DNA from 4 places in the Nostoc cf. commune SO-36 genome. Region 2 is predicted to be linked to each of the others. Evidence: predicted binding sites of a transcription regulator. Region 2 holds the regulator's gene; each other region holds the start of a gene.
What was found. The regulator NtcA, encoded in region 2, controls nitrogen genes in cyanobacteria. The targets are predictions, from matches to a motif close to TNTGTANNNNNNNNTACANA.
Positions count from the first base shown of each region.

Region 1: the regulator NtcA is predicted to act here: its motif matches at 1,991-2,010, upstream of ANSO36C_RS01755 (DUF2605 domain-containing protein).
Region 3: the regulator NtcA is predicted to act here: its motif matches at 2,027-2,046, upstream of ANSO36C_RS08400 (DUF3155 domain-containing protein).
Region 4: the regulator NtcA is predicted to act here: its motif matches at 1,722-1,741, upstream of ANSO36C_RS23660 (Glu/Leu/Phe/Val family dehydrogenase).

Region 1 is NZ_AP025732.1:384,623-388,037, forward strand. It holds gene thrS (threonine--tRNA ligase) at 1-1,535, opposite strand, end outside; gene ANSO36C_RS01755 (DUF2605 domain-containing protein) at 2,108-2,425, shown strand; gene ANSO36C_RS01760 (DUF2973 domain-containing protein) at 2,728-3,057, shown strand.
Region 2 is NZ_AP025732.1:1,319,707-1,323,121, forward strand. It holds gene ANSO36C_RS05845 (DUF3084 domain-containing protein) at 30-1,520, opposite strand; gene ntcA (global nitrogen regulator NtcA) at 1,689-2,360, opposite strand; gene fabI (enoyl-ACP reductase FabI) at 2,740-3,415, shown strand, end outside.
Region 3 is NZ_AP025732.1:1,910,353-1,913,767, reverse strand. It holds gene ANSO36C_RS08410 (S-layer homology domain-containing protein) at 1-391, shown strand, start outside; gene ANSO36C_RS08405 (GAF domain-containing sensor histidine kinase) at 433-1,788, opposite strand; gene ANSO36C_RS08400 (DUF3155 domain-containing protein) at 2,075-2,392, shown strand; gene ANSO36C_RS08395 (cofactor assembly of complex C subunit B) at 2,845-3,375, opposite strand.
Region 4 is NZ_AP025732.1:5,224,679-5,228,093, forward strand. It holds gene ANSO36C_RS23660 (Glu/Leu/Phe/Val family dehydrogenase) at 349-1,638, opposite strand; gene ANSO36C_RS23665 (beta-ketoacyl-ACP synthase) at 1,856-3,001, opposite strand; gene ANSO36C_RS23670 (peptidylprolyl isomerase) at 3,068-3,415, opposite strand, start outside.

The DNA of each region.
Region 1 (3,415 bases), 940 kb from region 2:
GGGAAATCGCCTGCATATTCTTCAATTAAGATCCCAATTAATCGTTCCAGTGAACCAAAAGGCGCACGGTGAATCATTACTGGACGTTTGCGAACACCATCTTCGGCAACGTACTCTAAATCAAAGCGTTCTGGCAAGTTGTAATCTACCTGCACAGTTCCTAATTGCCATTCCCGTTCTAAGGCATCACTAAAGATAAAGTCAAGTTTTGGCCCATAAAAAGCCGCTTCTCCAATACCTTCAAAGTGTTCCATCCCCAAGGTTTCAACCGCACGGCGAATTGCACCTTCGGCTTTGTCCCAAACTTCATCTGAACCAATGTACTTATCACTAGCTGGATCGCGGAAACTCAACCTAGCTTTAAAGTTCTTCAGTTGCAGACTATTAAACACCGACAAAATCAAATCCACCACACTGAGGAATTCACTATCTAGCTGTTCTGGGGTGACGAATAGGTGAGAATCATCTACAGTAAAACCGCGTACCCGCGTTAAACCGCCCAATTCCCCTGATTGTTCATAACGGTAAACAGTACCGAATTCCGCCAAGCGCATCGGTAGTTCTCGATAAGAGCGTAACTCACTCTTATATATTTGGATGTGAAAAGGGCAGTTCATCGGCTTCATGACAAAGCCCTGTTCCTGTGCAGCAGCTTCCTGATCGTCTGCCATTAAAGGGAACATATCTTCTTTATATTTCTGCCAATGTCCAGAGGTTTTAAATAAATCTACTCTGGCAATGTGAGGCGTTACTACAGATAAATAACCCCGTTTTAATTGTTCTTGCTTGAGGAAGTCTTCTAAAGTACTCCGTAACAGAGTGCCTTTGGGTGTCCACAAAGGTAAACCTGGCCCTACAAGATCAGAAAATATAAATAATCCCAGTTCCTTACCCAGTTTCCGGTGATCTCGCCGCAGTGCTTCTTCTTTGCGTCGCTTATATTCAGCGAGTTGTTCTGGGCTTTCCCAAGCGGTGGCGTAGATGCGTTGTAATTGAGCTTTAGTTTCATCTCCACGCCAATAAGCCCCAGCAACGCTTTCTAGTTCAATTGCTTTAGGGTTTAATTCACTGGTATTTTCCAGATGAGGCCCGGCACACAAATCCCACCATTCATCCCCCAGGTGGTAAATCGTGATTGGTTCCTCTTTAATATCTGACAGGATTTCTAGCTTGTAAGGTTCGTTAATTGCCTGAATCCGGCTTTCGGCTTCTTCGCGGCTGACTTCTTCTCGAATAACCGCCAACTTGCGATTGATAATCTTTACCATCTCTTTCTTGATGGCTTTGAGATCATTTTCGCTAAATGGTTCTGGACTGTCAAAGTCATAGTAAAAACCGTTTTCAATCCAAGGGCCGATTGTAACTTGTGCCTTGGGAAACAGCTTTTGTACTGCCATTGCCATTATATGGGAAGCAGTGTGGCGAATCTTTTTTAAGTTCTCCGATTCGCTGGTACGCGGTAAATAAATTTTTTCAACTTGTTCTGGCTGTTGTGACTGATTTGATGAATTTGGCGACATTGGCTGCTGAACCATTGGCGAAGTGATTACAAAAGGTGATTTATCTGAATCTGTAGGCTTATTCAACTATAACGACTTTGATTTTTGCTTTTTTCAGCTTTAGAAATAATTCAGAATGATTTAGAGTCAACCTAGGATAGCGAGTCCGCGATAGCGTCGCATCTGAATTAAGAGGTTTAAGACTCCCAGTGAATATACTTTCGTTAGCGGCGCTTCTAGGTGGCGGGTTTGAATCCCCCATTATATAGATGCTGAATTCTGACTCCTGACTCCTGACTCCTTCTTCAATCAGGCATAAAGATAAATTTTTGATTTTTTATCTGAGCGTGAAATTCAGGATTCAATGCGTAGGCGTAGCCCGTCGTAGACATCGCTAAATTATCTGATGAATTGCAACTCCCTTTCATATATACTTATAGCCTTCTCTCCAAAGGAACTGTACAAACCAGATATCAAGACTATATAATAAATTTGTGTCTTTTGTTACAAAATTTTACATCTCCAAATTATGAGAAAAATAATAAAAGTATTAAGAAACGTAAATAACGTTAATATTAGTAAGCAAGCTTGAAATATGCTTCTCATTTATGCCAGACTCAAATTTACCAGGGACTGAGTTGCTGAAAACAGTTTTAGAACCTCTGCTAGAGGATTTTCAGCATTGGTTTACGCGATCGCGCCATTTACTCGAAACTGAGCAACTATCGTTTATGAGTCATCAAGAGCAATCTGACTTACTCTTGCGGGTTAAGCAAGCTCAGAAGGAACTAAATACGGCAAAAATGCTCTTTGCTGCTACTGATAAACAAGTTGGGATTGATATGGCAACGTTAATGCCTTGGCATCAATTAGTAACAGAATGCTGGAATGTCGCAATGCGCTTTCGTCAAGGGCGTGAGATATAAATAGCACCTGGGAGTACTTATCGATGTCTTACGACAAGCCGAGGAAGCGTCTACCTAAGATGATCAACGAGTCGTTAAAGAGATAGTGAAAAAAGCTTAACAATTTCTTAACATTTGTTAGATTAACAAGATAATGTATCCTATGCTACCGTAAGTGAAATAACGGTTGACAAATAGTTTCATATAGATGTAACAGCACCAAAAGTGCTTCAAATATTCGTCTTAATTGTGAGTCATAGTATCGGCGAAACAAAGCGTTACAAAATAAAGTTTTAAAAATTGCTACTCTGGAGGAAAATCTAATGTTACATCTTCTTTACATTCTTGCTTTTACAATCCTTGCATTTATAGCTGTTGGCAACTTAATTCGTAACTTGATCATGTTCAGTTTTGATCGCGATCGAACTTATCCGACGAATTCCTCGCCTATAAATAATCAGGGTAACTATGGTTATTATTCATCAAAAAAACAGTTTGTACCCCATCCTGAGTTATTAGATAGCGCAGGCAATTTAATTAAAGAGCCGCTTTTGGTAATGCGTTCAATCAACGTTGAAGATGCGCGTCAACATCTCGATGCACTTTACGAAGCATCCCCAGGAAATAAGAGAGATAATTCTGAGGAAGCATAATGTAGCGACGCGATTAATCGCGTCTGTAAGCAGTTTGGGTGTAAAGTATTGTTGTTTTTACATCCTTAACATTCTTTACTTTTAGCAGAAGTTTATTACCATACTTCAATTAGAAGCGATCGCGCAAGTAAGGAACTAGCAAATAATTCTCTCACCAAAAACACTTGAAGATTTTCTTCGAGCCATTATAGTGGCGGTTAATGCGATGCAAGCCACAATTTTATACTATAGTAAGTAAATTTTGATAACTTTATATTTTAGTTAAGTTGCAAATTAAAGCTGAAAACTGAGAATTTTGAGATAATTCATTAGTTATTAAACTTTCAAAAACACAAGACATATCTAGCGTTTCTCCCTT
Region 2 (3,415 bases):
CTCTGAACTTCTGAATTCTGACTTCTCTTTTAAGTACTAAAAATAATTTGTCCGTTGACTATTGCCACTAATTTTACTCTCAATGGCCCAGCTGTATAAGTGTCCTCTGCTGCGATCGCTTTAATCTCCAATGGTTGATTGTATTGTCTTAACTGGCTAACAAAGCGTAAGAAAGTCCCCTCTACTTGCACATCTTCGACAATTCCGGCGTTACGGGCCCGAAATTGCGAAGCAGAAATTAGTATTTCCAGCCTTTGCTGTAACTGATAGGATGTCATAGTTTTGGAATCAGCACTAGTTGTAGCTAGCACTGCACCTCCCGAAAAAACCAATTGATTTCGCGCTGTATCGGCGAAAAACTCTATCTGCTTTTCTCCTCTAACGTAATTACCAGCCGAGAAAATTCGCACCACATATTCTTGACCATCGCTAATCTGCTTGCTCAATTGCTCAACCCTATCTTGAGTTACACGCAGTAGCTCTACATTGGCTGGATTTGCACCCGGCTCACTTAATTCAACATTAGCGTTGCGATTAGCTTGTTGCAAAAGTTGTACTACTACTTGGCGAGCAGCAGCAGGTTGAGTAACGCGAACTACACCAGCAGATAGAACTTGACCACGAACTATGGCTAGTTTACCCAAACGCAGGTCGCGGTAAGACTGATAATATTTTTCCAGCCTTGCAACTTCTAGTTCTAGTTGCTCCTGTTGTCCTTCCAATTCTTTAAGGCGCGATTCCCGTGTGGCAATCACTTGCTCTCGCGCTGCAACTTCTAAATTACGCTTTTGAATTAGTTGATCCAGTTGGGCAATTTTTTGATCGCGTTGTTTTATGGCTTCTTGACGGTTAGCGAGTTCGCGATCGCGTTTTTCAATGGCTGTTTTGGCTTCGTCAATGGCTTTTTTCGCTTCAGCATACAGCCGTTGACGCTCTGTCTTTAGTAGTTCAACTGCTGCCTGTAACTCCTTTCTCTGATTGTAAACACTTTGCAATTCAGCTATAGCTTTTTGGTACTGAGTTACAACTTGTCCTAGCTGACCTTGAGTGCGCTGAAGTTGAGTTTGAGTTTGGGCTTGTTGACTAATGGTGCGGTTCAACTGAGCTTGTGTTTGCAGTTGTTTGGCATTCGCCGCCTGCAAAGATTTATTAATTGTCTGTAAGTCTTGTTGTGCTTTTGCTTGGGCAATTCTTGCTTGGTTTAGCTCACTCTCTACCTGACTTTTTTGAGTTTCTGCGGTTTTTAGCTGTTCCCGCTTCTGTCTGAGGTCTGTTTGAATATCCTCTAACTCAAAGACTCCCTTTCGCAAGCCTTCGTCGGCAGCGAATAAAATCCCTAAAGTTGATGCGGAAATCAAACCGCCCGTAAAAATAGTTACTACTACAGCAGTATTTTTCGGACGAAGCTTAAAAAGTGAGAGGCGGGCTTTGCCAACTCGTGTGCCGATGCGATCGCCCACGGTGGCAATTACGCCTCCCAGAATCAAAATTGCTGCGATGAGGATGTATCCGGTGGTCATCTTTAGCTACCGAAATCCTTCCAGATACAGCCTACTACTTTTAAGCATTGTCTGGAAAGAAGTGGAAATTGGCAATAGCTGAAATTACTCAATTTTTGATTTACCTCTAGCTATTAGTGTCATCTTTCAAAATACAACACGCGCCGATTCCCCTTTCTTCAATTGATTTTATGTGAATTGCCTACTTAAGGTAACAGGTTTATGCACAGTAATCTTCTTTTTGTGAATAGAAATCATCTTTTTCTCACGCAAATCCCCTAGTAGCCTAGTAACGGTAACACGAGTTGAACCAATTGCTTCTGCGATCGCTTGATGAGATAACTTCAAATCAATAGTGATCCCATCTGCACAAGGAACGCCAAAATCCCGACAAAGAATTAACAAAAAACTCACCAAGCGAGAACCCATGTCTCGGTGAGCAAGAGTTTCAATCATCATCTCCGTCTGTAAAATGCGCGAAGACAGACCTCGCAGCATTAACATTGATAATTCTGGATTTTCCTTGAGTGCTTGTTCCACTTGTTCAATTGGTGCTGACAGTAATTCCGCAGGCGTAAATGCAACCGCATGGTAAAAGCGATCCGACTTATTTCCTGTCAGCAATGACAATACACCAAAAACACTGTTTTCCCGCAGCAACGCTACCGTTATTTCCTCTCCTGCCTCGTACACCCTGGAAAGTTTAACAGCACCTTTCAAAAGAAAATAAACTCGTTCGGCAGGATCGCCAGGAAAAAAGATCGTTTTATTGCGTTCAAACGTTTCTACAACTGGCGGAAACGCCCCGGTCGCCATCTGACGAAAAACATTTGCTAGGGCTTTATCTTGTGTCACGATCATCTCCCTTCCCCTACCCAATGCCGGAAAAACAAAAACTGATTACCTAAGAATACACCCGAAAAATGAATATAGCACCGTCAACCTTTCTGTACTTTCCTATACTCAAACTAATCTCTTCATAACTCTTTGTTTATTATGATACATAATTGTTGATCCTTTCAGCTATTAATTGTTGATAAGTAGTTCCAATAGCTGTATTTAAAAGGTTTTTTGAAGAACAAATAAAGATATCTTGAGAAAATCTTTAGGAAAAATCAATAATTTTGTCACAGCAAACACTCTTACCAATATTCATTTTTGCAAATCCTGTATAAAACAAAGATAAATTAGCCTCAGATTCTAGTATGCTCCTAAATGATCGATCGCATTAACAATTTATATGCTAAATCTGACTGGAAAAAATGCCCTTGTTACAGGTATTGCCAATAACCGCTCGATCGCCTGGGGCATCGCCCAACAGCTGCATAAAGCCGGAGCAAACCTGGGTATTACTTACCTGCCGGATGAACGCGGCAAAATGGAGAAAAAAGTCGCGGAGTTGGTAGAACCCCTCAACCCCAGTTTATTTCTTCCCTGTAATGTCCAAAATGAAGACCAAATTAAATCTACCTTTGAGACAATCCGCGAACAGTGGGGAAAGCTAGACATCCTTATCCATTGTCTGGCCTTTGCTAGCAAAGACGACTTGAGCGGAGATTTTAGCCAAACCTCCCGTTCTGGCTTCAACACCGCCTTAGAAATTAGTACCTACTCGCTGGTGCAGTTAAGTGGTGCAGCTAAACCTTTGATGACAGAGGGAGGTAGTATCGTCACTTTGACATATTTAGGCGGTGTCAGAGCAATCCCTAATTACAACGTTATGGGAGTTGCCAAGGCGGGCTTAGAAATGAGTGTGCGTTATCTAGCTGCCGAACTAGGGGCGCAAAATATCCGCGTCAATGCCATCTCCGCAGGCCCCATCCGCACTTTGGCATCTTCAGCAGTAGGTGGGATTTTGGATGCAATTCATCATGTAGAAGAAGTAGCTCCCCTACGACGCACCGTCACTCAGTTAG
Region 3 (3,415 bases), 590 kb from region 2:
AGTGATTCCTGCTGGTAGTCAAGTTATTGGTCAACTCAAACCTGCTACAGGCGGTTCTCAATTCATTGCCGAGAAACTAGTTTTGACTAGCGGTCAAGAGTATCAACTGAACGCTAGTTCTGACGTGATTACCAAAACTGAAAGAGTCAACAAGGGTACTAGTACTGGTTCAATCATTCAAAATACTGTATTGGGTGCAGGTGCAGCCGCTGCGGTATCTGCTGTCACAGGCGATCGCGCCATTGCCACAGAAGAAGTCTTGGGTGGTGCTGGTATCGGTGCGTTGGTTGGTCTGTTCTTCGGCAGAAATAGCGTTGACTTAATCGCTATTGATCCAGATACCGATTTACAAATGACCATCAATCAAAACTTGTTCGTTTCATTAAGATAGTCATTGGTCATTAGTCATTAGTATTTACAAAGGACAAATGACTAATTTTGAACTTCTGGCAACCAAATAATAAACGTAGTTCCCGGCGCACTGGGTGAAGTGAATTTAGAGTTGATTGCAGGGCTGAAAACCTCGATTTCGCCCTGCATTTGCTCTATTAATTGTTTAGCGATCGCTAACCCTAAACCTGTACCGGGAATTTCTGTTTGCGCTTGTACACCACGATAATGCCGTTCTCCAAGATGTTCTAAATCTTGGGGTGGAATCCCAGGCCCGTTATCGCTGATGACAATTCCTTGAAAATTCCCTTTTTCTTGCCCCGCCTGAATCAAAATTTTGCCACCAGTGGGAGTATATTTCAAAGCATTATCGATGATGTTAGTTAAGACCTCTCGTAATGCTTTAACATTGGCACGCACTAGGGATGAATTCTGTTGAATTTCAGTTATTAGTTTTAGCTTCCGCTCTTGAGCGATCGCTTTGGCTGATATTAATAATGGTTCTAATATATCTGCTAGGGAGCAGTCAACTGCTTTATCTCCCGTTCCCGGCAATAATAGCGGCGGTTTAGCGTCTTTTTGGATGGTTGCTTCTACAAATACTTCATCTTCTGGCAAATGTAGTGGTGCTAAATCTGCTTCAGTCAAGTCAATTACTTGCTCAAATTGTTGTAGCAATTCTTGGAGGCGATCGCTTTCCCGCACAATACTATTTGCCACATCCCGGTTAGTGTCTGCGGGCCTTAGTCGTTTCAATAGCAGTTTGCCAAAAGTCCGCAACGCCGTTAATGGGTTACGAAACTGATGCAACAGATTATCTAGCAAATCGCGCTGTTTTTCTTGAAGAATTTGTTGCTCATGTAACTCCTGCTCAAACCATGCTCGGCGTTGATCTAAAATACAAGCGATCGCCAATGTTTGAGCTATCTGTTGAATCTGACTTTGCTCGTGTTCATTCCATGCCCGGTCTTGCCTACCTGTCACCAGCAAACCCATCATCACACCCTCATAAATTAGAGGTAAAACAATTTGGTTGCCACTAAGTAAGTATTCCTCTTTTAGATGGGGTGGAGACGAATCTGGTGTCTCAGACTCCCCTGACGAGCTTGGAGATTCTGAACCTGCTGTCAATAACCTTCTTTGATGATTGGGTAATATAAACGCATTTCCAACTTGAAGCTGCTTGTATGCTGTCCCCTCAGCATTTTCCTCTTCTGGCGATAATAATGCTGTTTCCGGGTAAATCACCACAGGAATAAGTTTTGCATCGCTTGAAGAAGTTTCTACCAATTCTTGTGTCAGGTACACAATACTTAAAGTTGCTCCCAGCCCTTGGGTTAGTAGCGCTATTTGCTCTCGACACAGAGCAAGAAAATCGGAACTGGCAGACATTAACATTTTTTAGCTCTTGCTCAAGATTATAGATTTTGAGGCATGATGTTAAGAGAGGATACTTAATTTTTACCTCACTCATGTAATAAAGCTTAACTAAAATTTTCTTAGAGATGGTTTCTACTAGGGGATTATATACTTAGGTGATTTTATTTTTTCTATGTTCAAACATATTAACTTTCTTATCTTAAAAGGTTAAAAACTATTGATATTTTGAACTAGAACCTATATAATGACGACGGATTTTGTAGCTATCACTACAATCTATAGCTTGAAAGAGGAGGACAATAGATTGGCAAGGAGACGCAAAAGGAAGAGTCGTCGTCGTCAGGAAGGACGACGCATTTTGGAGCACGTACCTCAATATAGCATCGAGAGTGGCGAAGAAAAGCCTGTGACAGCAGCGAGAAGATTCATTCAAGCTGAAGGTATTTTGCCACCGGCCTTGCTACTCGTAAAGCGAAATGAACACACCACAGATCGTTATTTCTGGGCAGAAAAGGGACTGTTTGGTGCTCAATACGTAGAGGAAAACCATTTCTTGTTTCCTAGCTTGAGGGTGTTAGAACCTTCACCAGGTCAAGAATCTCTTGCCTTAGCTAGTCGATGAACCATAGATGGTCATCTTAGGCATTGAATGTGGCTCCTGACTATCTATTAACTGGCAAAATTGCTAAGTTTATGCAAAATTTAATTTTTTTTTAGTTTGTAGCTGATTTGCCAGTAAATCTAGTCCAGGTAGTTGGAAAGTAAAGCTGTCTCAAACCACGCTAGATTGCATGGGTTGATACTATCTTGATGATGCAGAAGGAAGTGGGTATAGAGCCAAGCGCTTCAAAAAGCGCTAGTGAAGTTGCGCTCTTATGCAGTAGATGGTTAAAGCTTGCTCTGTCAATGAATTTAAGTTAATGAATTTAAATTTTTTCCCCATGACTTGTGTCGTGGGGAAAACTGACAAAGCAGCCGTCTTGATGTCCTCCTTCCTACTTTCCATTGCCTAAAGAGTAGGTCAGGTCAGAAGTTTGCATATCATAGTTAAAAGATGGTCACAAAAAGCAACAATTATTTCCCAGGCTTTAGCTGTAGAGTCCTCTGCAACTCACTGAGTTCGTCTCGATGGGCAACTACGGTTATCTTACTTGAGAAGGTTTGTTCGCTCTGAGTTGTTTCTACTTTGAGCGACACCTTTTCAAGCCTTCCAGATTTTTTCCAATAAAATAGACCACTTAAAGGCGATAACAATACCATAGCCAGAACAAGGGTACTGAAGCTAGGAAAAAGCATAGATACTACCAGAGATAGACAAACAATCCCGGTAGCTGCCAATAAAGTTAGAAATATAGCTAAAAACCAGCTGGGTTTAACAAAACCTTCAAAAGTCACCTGGTTTTGTTCTCGGTCTACCGCTGCCACTCGGTAAGACCGCGATCGAAAATACTCTTTTAATTGAGACATTAAAGCAGCTTCGTCTTGCTCAGATACCAGTTGCGCTATTTCAGTGCGGTCTTTAGTCGAGGCACGAATAAAGAAAAACAGCCCAACCGATAACAACAAGGTTAGCAGGAACGTAGATGGCAGAATAGCAGTATCCATAACTAATTGTTAGTGTTTGACTGTAGGAGACTTACTTCAT
Region 4 (3,415 bases), 2.9 Mb from region 2:
ACAAAATCAAGCTTGGTGAGATAAAGAATGTACTAAGTGTATAATTATTGGATAATAGACACTTAGTACTAGTCATTTTGTAGCGATCGCTCAACAAAAATCTGACTTTTCACGGTATCTGGAAAACCTCTCTCTAAATCTCTCTCCTAAAAGGAGAGAGACTTTGAATTTTCCGCCTTCCCGCGACGAGTTGGGGGTTAGGTTCTTGGTGGACTTTTCCACATAATGTGAAAAGTCAGAACAAAAAATACTCGCTATTCACAACATAATATAAGGGCACAATATTATAGTTGTGCCCTTATATGTTTTTTATTCAATTAAAAACTGCTGTCTATGTCCAAATAAATATTAAGGATAAAGACCTCTGTCAGTCAGCGCCTGAGCCACTCTACCTACCCCCAGTGTGTAAGCTGCTAACCTTAAAGAAATTTGGCGCACCTCAGACTGGTGAATCACCTTACGGTAGGCTTGCACCATCAAATGCTCCATTTCGCGGTTGACGCGCTCCTCATCCCAAAATACGTAAGAAAGACCCTGCACCCACTCCAAATAACTGACTACTACACCGCCAGCATTGGCCAAAATATCGGGTAGCACTGTCACACCCCGCGCCTCTAATGCCAAGTTAGCCTCAAGAGTAACCGGGCCGTTAGCTGCTTCTGCGACAATCTGCGCCTGTACTTGATTCACATTTTCTTCAGTGATTTGGTTCTCCAAAGCTGCTGGTATTAAGACATCACAGGGTAAAGTTAATAAATCTGCATTGCTAATTGGTACAGATTGCGGGAAACCGACAATACTCTTGCGATTTTCAGCAGCGTAGACTTTCAACTTGGGAATATCAAGACCAACTTCGGAAAATATTCCTCCAGCACCAGTTGAAACAGCGATAATTTTCGCACCTGCTTCATATAGTAATTCTGCTGCGGCACAGCCGACGTTACCGAAACCCTGAATGGCTACTCGCACTCCTGCCAGAGATTTACCTTGATCTGCTAGGGCCTCACGGACAATAATCATCGTGCCACGTCCAGTTGCCATTTCTCGTCCCAAAGAACCACCAATAGAAAGGGGTTTCCCAGTTACAACTCCTGGTACAGCATGACCAACGTTTACAGAGTAGGTGTCCATCATCCAAGCCATTTCACGGGCAGAAGTACCCATATCTGGGGCAGGAATATCTACGGAAGGCCCAATATCTTTAATCAACTCGCTGATATAACGGCGGCTGATTCGCTCTAATTCGCCAACACTGTAGCGTTTGGGATCTATAGCAATGCCACCCTTTCCACCACCGTAGGGAATACCTAATAAGGCGCATTTCCAGGTCATCAACATTGCTAGAGCGGATACTTCGCGCAATGTCACAGCCGGATGGTAACGGATTCCGCCTTTATATGGGCCTAAGACATCAGAGTGCTGCACCCGGTGTCCAGCGAGAACTTGTATTTCCCCATTATCTAGTTTCACGGGAATGGAAACCGTGACAACCTTACGCGGGTGGCTGAGAATTTCTAGCAAACCCTGATTTAAATTTAATTCTTTAGCTGCCGCTTCTAAGTAACTACAGGCTTGGTCAAATGGGCATATATGCGCTGGAGAAGCAGGTTCTGGCAGCAGCAGAGATTTTGAAATCATAAAATTTTCTCCTAATCACGGTATCTTTACGAACCGGATATCATCTGTATTTAGCTTATCCTGTTTTTTGGGAAAATAGGAATTTTGTAGTTTTTGTTACAGTTTTATTTTTTATATTCTGCTAATGCCTGCAAAAGCAGGATAATTATATATCAAAAGCAAATACTTAAGTAAAACTTATATGTAATGTGGCTCAGATAGTTAAACTGACAAGTTTCTACTTTGCTAACGCGATCGCGGCATTCTGTCCCCCAAAGCCAAAACTGCAACATAGTACCTGCCTAATTTTGCTTAAACGTGCTGCTGTCACGATGTCTAAGTCAAACTCTGGCTGCTGCAATCCTACACAGGGTGGTAAGATTTGATGCTTTAATGCCATGAGAGAAAAAGCTACACCTAAAGCTCCAGATGCCCCTAGTGTATGACCTGTGCTTCCTTTAGTGGAACTAACTGCCACACCTTGGGGAAACAAACGCTGAATTACCATACTCTCTATCTGGTCATTTAGCTGGGTTGCTGTACCATGAGCATGAATGTAATCAATGTCACTTGGTGTCAGACAACTACGTTCTAAACATTGTTTGATAGCTGCGATCGCACTTTTACCTTCAGGTTCTGGTGAATTACCATGATATGCGTCGTTAGTTAAGCCGAAACCGAGAATTTCACCATACACTTTTGCTTGACGCTGTTTTGCTAACTCTGCTGATTCCAAGACAAACACAGCTGCGCCTTCACCCAACACTAAACCTTCCCGGTGTAAATCAAAGGGATAAGCCCCAGTTTTTGCCAAAGCACCCATCTGCTGAAACCCAGCTAAAGTTAGGGGTGTAATCGGTGCTTCCACTGCGCCTGCGATCGCCTGTTGACATTGCCCAGTTTGGATAAGCAAAGCTGCTTGGGCGATCGCCCAAATTCCAGTTGCACAAGCTGCCATCGGTGCTAAAAGTATACCTGATGCACCGATTTGCCTTGCAGCTGCGATCGCATTGATATGAGGCAATATATCTAACCAATTTTCAAAATCAGAAACGGGCAAATTTTCCACATCTTTATACATTTGCCGCGCCAGTCTCTCCCAAGATGCTTGATAAGAGCGACTTGATCCAATAACTACAGCACAATCAGCTAAGGGTGGAACTAAACCAGCATCTTGCAAAGCAGAAGAAACAACCATCTGAGTTAACATTGTCAACTCAGATGGTTGTTGAGCAATTAAACCTAGAGGAAGTGGTTTAAGTTCTGGAAATGGTTGATGTAACTTAATTCCAGATTTGCTTGCTAGCAAGTTTTGCCAGCTATCCTCTAAGCTTCCACCCAAGGCGGAAACAAGACCAATACCAGTGACAACAACCTTTGCCAATTTAGGAGTTAATAGTTAGGAGTTAGGAGTTGTATTATTTTCCGGCTGCCCCCTGCTCTCTTCCTCCTACTGCCCTGGTATTTTCAGATTTTCAGCACCCTGGGTAACTTTAGCCGAATCGATGCGATCGCCTTGCTTAATTTTGTTCACAACATCAAAGCCTTGAGTGACATTGCCAAACACGGCGTAGTTACCATCTAAGAACGCTAAATCTGCTAAAGCAATGTAAAACTGAGCAGAAGCGGAATCTGGTGCTTGCGATCGCGCCATCGCTACTGCACCCAGCTTATGGGGCAATACTACGGCTTGAGCAGTAGCATCAAATGGTTTATTGTAAGTCGGAGTATCGGAACCTTTCGCCTTAACTTCTAAAGGTATATAACGAGCATTTCCCGTTTTTGGATCAATATAGCT